DNA from 3 places in the Thioalkalivibrio sp. ARh3 genome. Region 2 is predicted to be linked to each of the others. Evidence: predicted binding sites of a transcription regulator. Region 2 holds the regulator's gene; each other region holds the start of a gene.

Region 1 (4,849 bases), on a different contig from region 2:
TCTCGATGCCGCGGCGGCGGGCATGCAGTCGGGCCAGCTTGATCGCCGCCTCGTTGGCCTCGGCGCCGGAGTTGCAGAAAAAGGCCTGGTCCATCTGTGCGAGTGCGCACAGACGGCGGGCCAGCTGTTCCTGCAAGGGGATGCGGAACAGGTTCGAGGTATGTACCAGCGTCTGAGCCTGATCGCAGATCGCATGCGCCACTTTCGGGTGGGCGTGCCCAAGGCCGCAGACCGCGATGCCGGACAGGGCATCAAGGTAGCGTTTCCCCTCGGTATCCCAGAGCCAGACGCCTTCCCCCCGTTCGAAGGCGACAGGAAGCCGATTGTAGGTATTCTGCAGGACGTCAATCATTTGCAAGCTTCTCCCTGGGGATGCACGGATCAGTGTTTCCCCTAAATGCAGAAGCCGGCGCCCGAGTCGCCGGCTTCTGCCCGAGGCGCCGCATTGGGGCGGCACCGATCGCGTTTGAGCGACTTATTTCATCTGCTGGGCGACGAAATCCCAGTTGACGACGGTCCAGAAATTTTCCAGGTACTTGGGACGCGCGTTGCGGTAGTCGATGTAGTAGGCATGCTCCCAGACATCGCAGGTCAGCAGCGGGGTCTTGCCATCACGCATCGGGTTGCCTGCATTGGAGGTGTTCACGATTTCGACCGAGCCATCATCATTCTGCACGAGCCAGGTCCAGCCGGAGCCGAAATTGCCGACCGCGGCCTCGTTGAACTTCTCCTTGAAGGCATCAAACGAGCCAAAGGCACTGTTGATCGCGTCCGCAAGCTTGCCGGTGGGTTCCCCGCCACCATTCGGACCCATGCAGTTGAAGTAGAACGTATGGTTCCAGACCTGGGCACCGTTGTTGAAGATGCCGCCGGCCGGTGCCTTTTTGATGATCTCTTCGAGCGAGGCATTTTCGAATTCGGAGCCCGGCAGGAGGCCGTTCAGCTTCGTTACGTAGGTCGCGTGGTGCTTGTCGTGGTGGTATTCCAGCGTCTCGGCGGAGATGTGCGGCTCCAGCGCGTTCTTGGCATAGGGCAGATCGGGCAGTTCGTAGGCCATGAAAGACTCCTTGTAAGAAAACATGCGAGACTGCGGCTGGCCGACCATCGATGGCCGAGCCAGTGAACCCGTCAACGATAGTCACGTTGTCCGGGGGATGCAATGTCCGATGGCGCGGCTTGGTTTTCGTTCGATGGAATCGTGAAGGAGCAAGGGTATGCCCGCGCACGATGCGGATCGACAATCCAGTGCCGATCCCCCGGAGTCTGGTACGAACGCCTCTCGCAGTGCCTACCGCTGGCGCGGGCGCGTGGGGTTGTTCCTAGGCCCGCTCCTGATGCTGGCGTTCCTGCTGTTTCCGCCTCCGGAGGGCATCGGGCGCGAGGCCTGGTGGGTGCTGGGCCTGACCCTGTTCATGGCCACCTGGTGGATCAGCGAGGCCCTGCCCCTGCCCGTTACGGCGCTGCTGCCGATTGCCCTGTTGCCACTGCTGGGCGTGGTGCCCATGGACGCGGCGACCGCACCCTATGCCAATCCCATCATCTTCCTGTTCATGGGGGGCTTTGCGATCGCGCTGGCGGTGCAGCGCTGGGGGCTCCACCAGCGCATTGCGCTCGCGATCGTCAGCCGGGCGGGGGACCGCCTGCATCTCCTCGTGGGGGCCTTCATGCTGGCCACCGCGGGCTTGTCGATGTGGGTCAGCAATACGGCGACCGCCGCGCTGATGCTGCCGATTGCCCTGTCCGTTCTGGCGCTGATGGATCGGGATACGCAGATCGCGGGAGGCCGGGGCGGCCCCGAGTCGCGCCGGCCCGCGCTCGCACTACTGCTGGGGATCGCCTTTGCCGCCAATATCGGGGGCATGGCGACGATTATTGGCTCTCCGCCGAATGCACTGACTGCAGCCTATCTGGGCGACCGGCATGGCATCGAGATCGGCTTCATGCAGTGGATGATGCTGGGCCTGCCCCTCGCCACCCTGTTGCTGCTGCTGGCCTGGTGGCTGCTGACGCGCTGGGTCTTCCCGGTACATCGCGTGCGCCTGCAAGGGTTGCAGGCGATGATGGACCGGCAGCGTGCCGAGATCGGGGCATGGTCCCGAGCCGAGTACCGGGTCGCGGGGGTCTTCCTGCTGGTGGCGCTGGCGTGGCTGTCGCGGCCGTTCCTGGAGGGCGTCCTGCCGGTCCACCTGACCGATGCCGGCATTGCGATCCTGGGGGCCGGGTTGTTGTTCCTGCTGCCCTCGGGTGCGGCGGATCAGCGCCGGCTCCTGGCCTGGGACAACACGCGCGAGCTCCCCTGGGGGGTCCTGCTGCTGGTCGGGGGTGGGCTCAGCCTGGGCTCGGCCATCGAGGCGAGCGGTCTGGCGGAACTGGCCGCAGAGGGGCTAGCCGCCGCTCAGGCGTGGCCGCTGGTCCTGATTATCTCCGGGGTCGTGGTGATAACCATGCTGTTGTCGCATGTCACGAGCAATACGGCGACTGCCGCGACGCTGTTGCCGCTGGTGGTCGCGCTGGCCATGCGCATGGACATCCCGGTCGTGCTCCTCGCGATACCCGTCGCTTTTGCCGCTTCCGTGGCCTTCATGCTGCCAGTTGCCACCCCGCCCAATGCGATCGTGTTCGCCAGCAACCGCCTGCGGGTGCTGGACATGGTGCGTGGAGGAGCGCTGCTGTCGCTGGTGGCGATTGTCCTGATCACGCTTGCTGTCTATGCCTTCGCCGAGTTCGTCCTGATGCGCGGGTAGGGTGCCCCGCTCGGGCGCTTGGCTTTCTGTGATCTCCCTCAAGCTTTAAGCTTCGCGGCCGCTACTGTCTGTGAATTGCCGCAGCAAGGATGCCGCGCGTCTGCAAAGCCTTAACCTGGGGGAGAATCGTCAATTATGTTCGACAACATCCGAATCGGTGTCCGGTTGATGGTCGGGATCATCGCGGTGGTACTGCTGGCCGTGATCCTGACACTCGTCGTCGTGATGAACAGTCTTGGCACCATGGCCGATCGCGCCGAACAGCGCGAGCTGAGCGATCTGGCCGCGCAGCTCGTCGGGCGGCTGGACCAGGAGTCCGCTCGTGCGACCGCGATGGCGGAGACCGTGGCGAAGATCCCTGACGTGCAGGAGGCCATGGGGGCGGGGGATCGCGAGCGTCTGGCCGAGATGGTCGTGCCCAGTTTCGACTCGCTCAGCGAGCACTATGGCGTGGCTCAGTATCAGTTCCACACCCCGCCGGCGACCTCGTTCCTGCGCGTTCACTCCCCCGACAATTACGGGGATGACCTGTCGGACTTCCGGCAGACCGTGGTCGACACGAACGACAAGCGCACCGCGATCTCGGGGCTGGAAGAAGGCGTGGCGGGTCTCGGGATCCGCGGGGTTGTGCCGATCGAACACAATGGTGAACACGTCGGCTCCGTGGAATTCGGGCTGTCGTTTGGCGACAGCTTCTTTGAGGAATTCACCGACGAAACGGATTCGCCGGTCGCCCTCTACCTGCGTGATGGTCGTTCGTTCAGCCGTTTCGGCGGCACCATCAGCGGTGACTCCACCTTCAGCGATGCCGAGATGCGCGAGGTCATGGAGGGCGAGGAACTTGTGCGCAACGTGACCTATGAAGGCACCCCGATGGCCGTAGTCGGCCGCCCCGTGACGGACTTCTCCGGTGATGTGGTCGGCGTGCTCGAGGTCATGGTGGACCGCAGTGCCTATGTGGCCATGGCGCGCAACGCGACTGGGACCGTGGTCGCGGTCGGAGTCGTTGCTGTGGCCCTCGGCGCGCTCCTGGCCTGGTTGCTGACCCGCAGCATCGTGCGTCCGTTGAATCGCACGGTGGTCCGCCTGAACGATATCGCGGGTGGCGGCGGTGACCTGACCCGCAAGCTGGAGGTCTCCGGGCGCAACGAGCTTGGAGAACTGGCGGAGGCGTTCAACAACTTCGTCGAACAGATTCGCGGTCTGGTGGCGAGTGTCGCGGCCGGGGGCGACCAGGTCGCCGCCGCGGCGAACGAGCTGTCCGCGACCAGCGAGGAGACCAACGAGCAGGTCCGCCGCCAGAAGTCCGAAATCGACCAGGTGGCGACGGCGATGAACGAGATGACGGCCACGGTGCAGGAAGTGGCCCGAAATGCGGCGGATGCCGCCGCCGCGGCGCAGAACACCGACCAGGACGCCAGCGAGGGCCAGCAGGTCGTGCAGCGGACCGTGGCCGCGATCAACACCCTGTCGCAGCAGGTCGATGGTGCTGCCGAGGTGGTGAGCCGCCTGTCTCAGGATGCCGAGGAGATCAACAAGGTCCTGGAAGTGATCGGCGATATCGCCGACCAGACCAACCTGCTGGCGCTGAACGCGGCTATCGAGGCGGCGCGTGCGGGCGAACAGGGCCGCGGTTTCGCAGTGGTCGCCGACGAGGTCCGGACCCTGGCCAGCCGCACGCAGGACTCCACCCACGAGATCCAGCAGATGATCGAGCGTGTGCAAAGCGGCACCCGCGAGGCGGTGCAGGCGATGGAAGACGGCCGTTCCAAGGCGCACCAGAGCGTGGAGCAGGTCAACCTGGCGGGCGAATCGCTGACCGCGATCACCCAGTCGGTCACGCGCATCAGCGACATGAACACGCAGATCGCCAGTGCCGCCGAGGAGCAGTCGACGGTGGCCGAGGAGATCAACCGCAACGTCGCCAACGTGACCGAGGTGCTGGATCAGACCGCGGCTGGATCGGAACAGATCCGCAATGCCTCGGAGGAGCTGTCCAAGCTGGCCTCCGAGCAGCAGCAGCGGGTGGGGCAGTTCAAGGTGTAAGCCCCGAGCCAGTTGATGCCAAGCCCGGGTCCGGAGACGGTCCCGGGCTTTTTTGTGGC
Region 2 (4,849 bases):
TTCACGCGTACCGATGTCTCGCTCTGGGGCGCCTGACGCGAGCCACCCCCGGCCGGCGCCGGCTTTGACTGTTGTTTCGCGGCCTCCGGGGTCGCGGCCGGCTTGGCCTCCTCGACCGGCTCCGGCTCGGGCCCCGCATTCGGCTCCTCGGGCGTGGCCGGCTCGCTGGTCTCGGCCGATGATGCCACCGACTCGACCGCAGGAGGCCCGCCGCCCCGCGCCTGCAGTTCGTCCAGCAGGTTCTCGAACTCGTCGTCGGTGATCAGATCGTCGCCATCATCCCCGGCCGCGGCCTCCGCCGCGTCAGCGCCTGACTCGCCACCAGGAACATCCGCCGCACCGGCACCCTCTACCGCCTGCGGGGCCCCCTCTCCGTGCAGCGTGTCGAGCAGGGCCTCGAACTCGTCATCGGTGATCTCGTCATCTGCACCTACCAGACCCGACTCTTCGCCTCCGTCTTCACCCGTTGCCATGGCCGTGGCTTCCACCTCGGCGGGGGGTGCCGGTTCCGGCTCGGGGGATTCGTCCGCTGCCGGGGCAGCCTCTGATTCGGAATCGTCGGCCACGTCCTCGTTGTTGGCCATCTTCCGCAGATCTTCGACCAGGTCCGCCTCCGCGGGTGTCGGATCGACCCCGGAGCGCAGGTCGCCGAACATCACGTTCAGCGTATCCAGCACCCGGAGCATCGTGTCCATCAGGTGGCCATCAACGCGGCGTTCCCCATTGCGCAGGAGGTTGAACACGTCTTCCGCGTGATGGCAGACCGTCACCAGCGCATCGAGGCTGAGGAAGCCCGCGCCGCCCTTGATGGTGTGAAAGCTGCGAAATACCGCGTTGAGCAGATCCCGGTCATCGGGATTCTGCTCCAGGTCGATCAGCTGCTCGTTCAGCCCTTCGAGCAGTTCCCCGGCCTCGATCAGGAAGTCCTGAAGGATTTCGTCATTGGGGTCGATGGCCATTCGGTCTCTCCGTTCCGGTGAGGCTTGCCGTTGTAGGGTGGGTCCAGGGGAGACGCCGATTCAGGAATCGGCGGTTGTCTAGAAGCCCAGACTGGACAACAGATCGTCCACCTCGTCCTGTCCTTCAACGACATCCTGGCCGGAATCTTGAGTCTTCGGCACCGCAGGACCGTGACCGCGTCGATCGCCCTCGCGCCGATCGGCGTTGTCGTCCAGTGTTTTCTCCGCGGCCTCGATCGCTTCCATGCGCCCACTGGACAGCCGGATCAGCGAGACCAGGTTCTCCTCGAGATCCGTTACGAGCTGTATCACCCGCCGGATCACCTGCCCGGTTATATCCTGATAGCTCTGCGCCATCAGCACTTCCGACAGCAGGCGCCGGAGCTCATCGGTGTCGTGGCTGGCTTGCGCAAAGAACTCGTCCAGATCGCGCGCGAATTCGCGGAACTCATCCACCGACAGCTGGCGGTTGCGAAAACGGGTCCATTTGGCGGTCAGTTCGCCGGCCTGCTGGCTGAAGGACTCGGCGATCGGGAGGCTCGTTTCGATGGCGGTCAGGGTTTCATGCGCCGCTTTCTCGGTCATGGTGACCACGTAATTGAGGCGCTCGCGAGCATCCGGGATCTCCGCCTGGGTCAGTTCGACCAGTCGCGAATCACCACGGAAACTCTGCAGGGCCTCATGAAGGTCACGCGTCAGCTTGCCGAGCTCGTCGAACAGTTCGCGATCATACGGACGCGCAAGGTCCTGAATCAGCGCTCGCGCCGTGACGTCATCCCCTGCTTCAAGCACCTGAACAAGCTCGCGCGCGCGTGCGAGCTGCTGATCCCCCACCGGTTGTTCCTGGTCTGTCATCCAAAGCCCCTTGCTCGCTCCTCATCCCGGACGTACCGACCGGGACTGCCCCCCCTGGCCGAGGCTTTGCTCGTGCCCGAGGATCCCGCCTGCCATACCCCGATTACCCCTGAGATTCAATGCGTTCGAAGATTTTATCGATCTTTTCCTTGAGCGTTTCAGCGGTAAAAGGCTTTACCACGTACCCGTTTACGCCCGCCTCGGCCGCCTCGACAATCTGATCACGCTTCGCCTCCGCCGTCACCATCAGTACCGGCATCGTCTTCAGCTTCTCGTCGGCGCGCACCGCCCGCAGCAGGTCGATGCCCGGCATATTGGGCATATTCCAGTCAGTGATCAGGAAGTCGAAGTCGCCGTTCTGGAGCATCGGCAGGGCCGTGCTGCCGTCATCGGCCTCATGCGTGTTGTTGAAGCCGAGATCACGCAGCAGGTTCTTGATGATCCGCCGCATCGTGGAGAAGTCGTCCACGATGAGAATTTTCATTCCCTTGTCCACAGGTCACTCCGGGATTAATTATGCATGTGGGTACTAGAGCGTGGCCGTCAGAATAACTGCAAAGCCTCGCCATCTTCGAGCCAGGAACCCAGACGTGCGCGCAGCCGGATCACGGCCTGACTGCGGATCTGGCTGACGCGCGACTCGGTCACGCCCAGCACCGCGCCGATCTCGCGCAGATTGAGTTCCTCGATGTAATAAAGCGAGAGTACCAGGCGTTCACGCTCGGGCAGATCACCCAGCGCGGCGGCCAGCTCTTCGCGAAACTCCCCGGCCTCGATCGTCCGCGAGGGCGAGGCCTCCGCCCCCTCGATCACCCGGTCGGCATCGCCGTCGGTGCCGCCCAGATCGTCCAGCGCGAACAGATGGGCGCCGGCATGGTCCTGCAGCATCGTGTAGTACTCGTCGATCGGGACTCCGAGCTCCTCGGCCACCTCGACCCCGCGTGCCGCGCGCCCTTCCCGGGCCTCGACCGTCTGGATCGCCTCGGCGATCTTGCGGCTGTTGCGATGCACCGAGCGCGGCGTCCAGTCGCTGCGCCGCAGCTCATCGATCATCGCGCCGCGGATACGGATCCCCGCATAGGTGGCGAAGGTCGCGCCCTGCCCGCCCTCGAACTGCCGCGCGGCCTCCAGCAGACCGATCATGCCCGCCTGGATCAGGTCATCGACCTGGACCGAGGCAGGCAGACGAGCCATAAGATGGTGCGCGATGCGGTGCACCAGCTCGATATGCTCCGCAACACGCTGCTCGTGGCCGGCCGCGGCGACGCTTTCGTAGCCTGGTAGTCGATTACGCGGCGACATCATGCGCTCTGCAGCATCCGTTCGACAAAGAATCCGACGCCACCATCGGCGCCGCGACCCACCGGCCAGCGATCGACCGTGCGGGCAAGCTCGGTAAAGGCCTTGGCCGCCGGGCTGCCCGGATACTGCTGCACCACCGGCGCCCGCTTCTGGACGGCCGTGCGCAGATTCTGGTCCATCGGGATGTATCCCGCCAGGTCCAGGATGACCTCCGGCAGATAGTTGCCACAAACCGTCGCGAGCTTTTGCAGCAGGCGCTCGGCTCCGGCTCGGTCCTGCACCATGTTCGTCACCAGGCGGAAACGCCGCAAACCATGGTCCCGGTGCAGGACCTTGATCAGGGCATACGCATCGGTAATCGACGCCGGTTCGTCACAGACCACCACCAGGGTCTCCTGGACGGCCCGGCAGAAGGTCGTCACCGACTCCTGCAAACCCGCTGCGGTGTCCACGACGAGTACGTCCAGCGGTTTCGAATACGCGCTGAATGCATGAATCAGCCCGTTGTGCTCCACCTGCGAGAGGTTGGCCATCGCGGCGATCCCCGACGCCGAAGGGACGACCTTGATCCCTTCGGGACCCTCCACCAGGATCTCCTCCAGCCCTTCCGCCTGTCCGGTTACCAGGTCATGCAGCGTGCGCTCCGGTCTCAGCCCGAGCAGCACATCGGCGTTCGCCAGCCCAAGATCGGCATCGAACAGCATCACCTCGCGACCCAGCCGGGCAAGTGCGACGGACAAGTTGACCGAGACATTGGTCTTGCCGACACCGCCCTTTCCGGAAGCAACGGCGATGACCTTCAACGGTGGATTAGTGCGTGGCATAGCGTCCCTTCCCCACTGGATGAATCATTTCCAGGGCCCCGCCATCCGGCGTCCCGCGCGCCGACGCCACGTGGCTGCGCGTGCCGGCGAGCTCCGCGAGCGTCTGATCAGTCCATCGTTCATCGCGCGAGGCACCACGCGCAGGACGCTCTTCTTCACCGAGCGCACGCCGCGTCAGATCCCCCGTCTCCACCCGGTGGAAATCTTCCGCGATGCGTTGACCATCGCTGACAAACGTGAGCCCAAGGTGCTGGTCGAGCAGTACCGACAACGTCTCCCCCAATTGTTCGGCCTCGTCGAGTTTGGTCAGCACCAGGGCCGATGGCTCCGTCTTCCGGAACGCCTCCAGCACCCTTTGCAGTGCCGCCGCCTGGGTGGTCGCGGAGACGACCAGCCAGCTCTCGCACCGGATACGGTCCGGCCAGCCGGCGAACAGCGACTCGTCGCCCACCGCCGCAGGTGCCTGCCCCGCCGTGTCGACCAGAATCAGGTGCCCATCCTCGGCTCGCCCGGTCATCTCCCGCAACTCGCGCGCGCCCTGCAGCACCCGCAGTGACACCCCTGCCATCTGCGCGAAGGCCTGCAGCTGGCGTGTCGCACCAATGCGCTGCGCATCCAGGGTGACCAGCGTAACCGAATCCGGCCCCATGCGGCGGATCTGGCGCAACGCAATCCGCGCAAGCGTGGTGGTCTTGCCCACGCCCGTAGGCCCCACCAGTGCCAGCACGCCCCCTTCGTCGAGGATATCGGGATGGCGCGTGGCAATTGCGCCCGACAGGCGTGCACGCAGGCGCTCCCAGGCCTGCTCTACGGTACTGTCATCGAGGATGCTGCCCGCCAGGCTGCGCGCCAGTGCCTCGCTGAAACCCCGGTCCATCAAGCGCGCCTTGCACTCCGCCGCCAGCGGAT
Region 3 (4,849 bases), on a different contig from region 2:
GATGAACATGGTCGCCCCGACGCTCGACCACCTGACGCGACCGCGCGTCTTCGGGCGCACTCGCGGCGGGCCGCCGCCAGGGGACGGCCATGCTTGACCTGAAGCCGCGCGATATCCTGATCGCCACCGTCCTGCTGGCCGGCTTCGCGGCGGCCGGCGCGGGGCTGGTCGCGCTGGTACAGGAGGGCACGGAGGCACGCATCGCGGACAACCGCATGGAGGTCAACCGCAGCCGCATCGCGGATCTCACAGGGGACCTCGATTATGCGAACGACCCGGTGCACGATACGGCGGCGCTCAGCAGCGACCGGCTGGGCGGGAAGGAGCTGCCCGCCTGGTTCGCCCGCGACGCGGACGACAACGTCATGGGTATCGTGTTCTCGGCCGTGGCACGCGACGGCTACAGCGGTGACATCCATCTGCTGATCGGGGTGGACCGCGACGGCGAACTGCTGGGCGTGCGCGTCTCCAGCCACCGCGAGACACCGGGGCTGGGTGACGCCATCGAGGCCGAACGCTCCGACTGGATCCACGGCTTCGAGGGCCGCTCGCTCAACGACCCCGAGCCCGACAACTGGGCCGTGCGCCGCGATGGCGGCGTGTTCGACCAGTTCACCGGGGCCACCATTACCCCGCGTGCGGTGGTTCGCGCCGTACGCCGCACACTGGAATACTTCGACGACTACCGCGACGACCTGCTCGCGAGCGCGCCGAAGGAAGACGCAGGCGCGATGGTCGAACCCATAGGGAAAGACTGATCCATGTACACGGAACAGGACGACCGATGAACCCGACCCTGACCGATATCATTCGCGACGGCCTGTGGAACAACAACCCGGGCCTGGTCCAGCTGCTCGGCCTGTGCCCGCTGCTGGCAATCTCCGGGACCATGGTCAATGCCATCGGGCTGGGCATCGCGACCACCCTGACGCTGCTGCTGTCGAATGTGCTGGTCTCGACCATCCGCCGCCACGCCCGCCCGGAGATCCGCATCCCGGTCTACGTGCTGATCATCGCCTCCATCGTGACCGCAATCGAACTGGCGATGAATGCCTGGTTCCACGGCCTGTTCCTGATCCTCGGTATCTTCATCCCGCTGATCGTGACCAACTGCGCGATCATCGGCCGCGCGGAGGCCTTCGCCTCGCGCAACTCGGTCCCGCGCGCCGCGCTGGACGGGCTGATGATGGGCCTGGGCTTTACCGGTGTACTGATCGCGCTAGGCGCGCTGCGCGAGATCCTCGGCCAGGGTACGCTGATGGACAACGCCCACCTGCTGTTCGGCGAGTGGGGCCATAACCTGACCATCCAGATCTACCCATCCGAGCACGGCTTCCTGCTCGCCCTGCTCCCGCCGGGCGCGTTCATGGCCATGGGCCTGCTGATCGCCGCCAAGAACTGGATCGACCAGCACACGGCGACCGAGCCGGAACCCACTACGGACGAATCCCGCGCCGAGGCCTCCGAAACCGCCTGATCCCGCGCATCACGCAGAACCCATAACGAAAAACGCCCCGCCGGGGAAATCCGGCGGGGCGGCGACCGTATGGGCGATCAGGCCTTCGTATCGACGTGATTGCCCACGTGGTCGGGCAGGCCCTGGGAGGTCGCCTGCATCTCGCTGATGTTCGGCATGGCCTGCAACAGGCCCTGTGCCGCCATCTCTTCCGATTCCATGGCCTTCTTCTGCACCGCGACGTCCTTTTGCGCGGCAATATTCTGCTGGCTCATCTGCGTGGCCTGGCTGGCAATCGCACTGGCATCCATCGTTCACTCCTGATTCGAATGTGGAGCCGGCCCGCCGGGCATTCGCGATGCGATTTCGGGCCTGACTCCCCTGAAGTGACGACCAGACGCGCGCAGACTTTAGGGTCCGCTGAAAATTTTTTTGACTGCCTCAGCCAGCGTCCCGCGGCAAGCGGGGATGGGCCGCGAACCGCCGCATGACCCCGCGCGCCTCGCGGTCCTCTGCCTCGATCACGAACCCGGCGCGCTCCACCGCCGCCTCGGTGTCGCGGTTCGGGTGGCAGCCGCCGGTCACGCAGGTCCAGGCCGGCTGCACCTGATCCTGCACCCAGGCCAGGCTCGGGCGCCGGTGCCGCACGTGCTCGAGCATGCGCAACTGACCCTCGGCGTGCAACACACGGCGGATCTCCCCCAGTCCCCGGTCCGGATCCTGAACCGAACAGAACACCAGCCCCGAGACGACCGTGTCGAACTGCGCATCGGCAAAGGGCAATGCCTCGGCCCGCGCGACCACAAACAAGGCTTCGGGGACGCGCTTGCGCGCCCGACGCAGGGCCGCCAGATCCGGATCAAGCGCAACGACCTGCGCCGCGTCCGGATAAAGAGGGACATTGCGCCCTGTGCCGCAACCGATCTCGAGCACGCCTCCACGCACCCCCGCGACGAGACGCCGGCGCCAGCCCCGGAACCCAAGCGCGTCCGCCAGCCCCATCAGGGCGTCATAAAGCCAGGGAATCTGTTCCACTCCGCGCATAAGAATCATTGTACGCGGCGCAAAATGTGAACGCGTTGACGTGATACCCGGATCCGAACGGAACCTGTGCATCACACCCCTGTCCATGGAGGCAAGAGCGGATAGAGCGGTTCCTGGCAACGGAAGCCGCAGGTCCGCCGTTCAGACTAGAAGACTCCATCACACGGTTGTCTGAACGTTCGGCCCGGACTCCCACCGGGCCATTTTTTTGCCCGTGTTCCGGGCAAATGCAGCCGGCGGGGTTCAGTCGCGGGAGCTGTGGATCAGATTCAGGAACTCGCGGCGGGTGCGCGCATCCTCGCGGAAGGCACCCAGCATCACCGAGGTCGCCATCGACGAGTGCTGCTTTTCCACCCCGCGCATGGTCATGCACATGTGCTTGGCATCCACCACTACACCCACACCCTTGGCATTGGTGACCTGCATCAGGGCCTCGGCAATCTGTCGCGTCAGGTTTTCCTGGATCTGCAGACGCGCGGCGTACATATCGACAATCCGCGCAATCTTGGACAACCCGATCACCTTGCCATTGGGCAGATAGGCGACATGCACCTTGCCGATGATCGGCAGCAGATGATGCTCGCACAGCGAATACAGCTCGATGTCGCGCAGCAGCACCATCTCGTCATTGTCGGAACTGAACAACGCCCCATTGACGATGGTGTCGAGGTCCTGGTGATACCCGCGGGTCAAGTACTGCATCGCCTTGGCCGCCCGCATCGGCGTATCCAGCAGGCCCTCCCGGTTCGGGTCTTCGTTCAGGCCGGCGAGGATCTCGCGGTAATGACGGGCCAGCGCTTCGGGGGCCGGCAGCGGACGCCCGTCGGCACTGCTGGCCTCGGGCTCATCCACGGTTCGGGGATCTGCTTGCATGGATAGGTCCTTGTTGTGTGCCATCTTCGGCGTTCCTTGGGGGCGCAGGCGTGTCAGCCCGCCATAATAACGGCCAGTCCGGAGGCCAGCGACACGATGGCCCCCGCTGTCAGCGCCATGCGCAGACCCATATAGCCGCGCGGCAGACACCTGCCGCGCAGGCTCAGGCGATCCACCCAGAGCACGCCCAGAAACAGGGCGGCCAGGGTCATCAGCGCCTCGGGCAGGGGCTGCAGCAACGCCAGCCAGGCAAGGATCGCCGGTACCACCGCCCACACGGGTGCCGACAGGGGCCCCACCCGGTGGCCGCGATCCGCCAGATAAAGCCCCCAGTGGATGGCCCCCAGGAACGACAGGATCACCGCACCATAAAACGCCAGGGCCTCCAGCGCGAAAACCTGCCATTCCGGCTGGGCCATCCAGGCGCCGAAGCCCAGCGCCACAAAGGGGATCAGACCACCGTATCCAAGCACCTGGAGCACCGGCGCCGAACCTTCCGCGGCCTGCTGCGATGACGGTACCGCTTCGGCCACGCCATGCCGCCCCCGGCTGGCGCCGGCCGTGACCGCCCGCGCGCCCAGATACTCGCGCAACTCGGGGAGCCCTCCGACCGGCCCGTCCCGCGCCACGAAAAACGGCAGCACATCGGCCCCTGTCGCCTGCTGCAGGACGTGGAACTGCTCGCGGTTGTGCGCGGATCCCATCCCCCACTCCAGACGCACCCATTGACCGGGCAGCATCGCATCCAGCAGGGCCTCGGCCTCGCGCACGTCGGACAACCCGGAGGTGATCGCCACGACCTCGTGCTCCTCCAGTGCCTCGCGTAGCTCCCTGGGCCAGCTGCTCATGCCCTGTGCGGTGTCGTTCATAGCGCGGCCTCAATCGCGGCGCGCAGGCGCCGGTCCTCGGGTGTCACTCGCGTGCCGAACGAGGCCAGCACCTCGCCGTCACGCCCGATCAGGTACTTGTGAAAATTCCAGGACGGAAACTCGCCGGCGGCCGTCCCCAGGTAGTGATAAAGCGTGCCGGGCACCGCGTGACGCCGCGAGGCGTGCACCTTCTCGTACATCGGGAACTGGATCCCGTAATTGGACCGGCAGAACTCGGCGATATCCGCCTCGTCCTCGTACTCCTGCCCGGCAAAGTCACCGGAGGGGAAACCGACCACGTGGAACCCCCGATCCCGCAGCTCTGCATCCAGCGCCTCCAGACCCTCGTACTGAGGCGTAAAGCCACACTGGCTGGCCGTATTGACCACCAGCAGCACCTGCCCGGCATGGCGATCGCAAAGGCGCACCGGCTCCGAGGCCGCCAATGGGCGCAGCTCGAAGTCCAGACTGGCGGGGCATGACGCCCCAGCCTCGCCCGCCGCCACGTGGGACCACACACCAGCCCAGACCAGCAACACCACTCCCAGCAACCGACTACCTGAACGCATCGTCACACCCTCCACGTCCGGGGCCCTTGAGCCCCACC

What was found. The regulator FliA, encoded in region 2, starts transcription of late flagellar genes. The targets are predictions, from matches to a motif close to GCTAAAGTTNNNNNNNNNNCNGCCGATA.
Region 1: the regulator FliA is predicted to act here: its motif matches at 2,781-2,808, upstream of C995_RS0106200 (methyl-accepting chemotaxis protein).
Region 3: the regulator FliA is predicted to act here: its motif matches at 1,844-1,871, upstream of C995_RS0104270 (YjfB family protein).

Annotation. Positions count from the first base shown of each region.
Region 1 covers NZ_KB897948.1:294,549-299,397, reverse strand. The annotation lists gene C995_RS0106215 (acetylornithine transaminase) at 1-352, opposite strand, end outside; gene C995_RS0106210 (superoxide dismutase) at 476-1,057, opposite strand; gene C995_RS0106205 (DASS family sodium-coupled anion symporter) at 1,215-2,744, shown strand; gene C995_RS0106200 (methyl-accepting chemotaxis protein) at 2,880-4,790, shown strand.
Region 2 covers NZ_KB897949.1:130,765-135,613, forward strand. The annotation lists gene C995_RS0107560 (chemotaxis protein CheA) at 1-959, opposite strand, end outside; gene C995_RS0107565 (protein phosphatase CheZ) at 1,038-1,814, opposite strand; gene cheY (chemotaxis response regulator CheY) at 1,918-2,298, opposite strand; gene C995_RS0107575 (RNA polymerase sigma factor FliA) at 2,358-3,119, opposite strand; gene C995_RS0107580 (MinD/ParA family protein) at 3,116-3,940, opposite strand; partial or broken gene flhF (flagellar biosynthesis protein FlhF) at 4,100-4,849, opposite strand, start outside.
Region 3 covers NZ_KB897947.1:896,220-901,068, reverse strand. The annotation lists gene rsxD (electron transport complex subunit RsxD) at 1-97, shown strand, start outside; gene rsxG (electron transport complex subunit RsxG) at 90-758, shown strand; gene C995_RS0104275 (electron transport complex subunit E) at 785-1,477, shown strand; gene C995_RS0104270 (YjfB family protein) at 1,555-1,767, opposite strand; gene C995_RS0104265 (class I SAM-dependent methyltransferase) at 1,898-2,500, opposite strand; gene folE (GTP cyclohydrolase I FolE) at 2,744-3,397, opposite strand; gene C995_RS0104255 (DUF3429 domain-containing protein) at 3,427-4,242, opposite strand; gene C995_RS0104250 (glutathione peroxidase) at 4,239-4,697, opposite strand.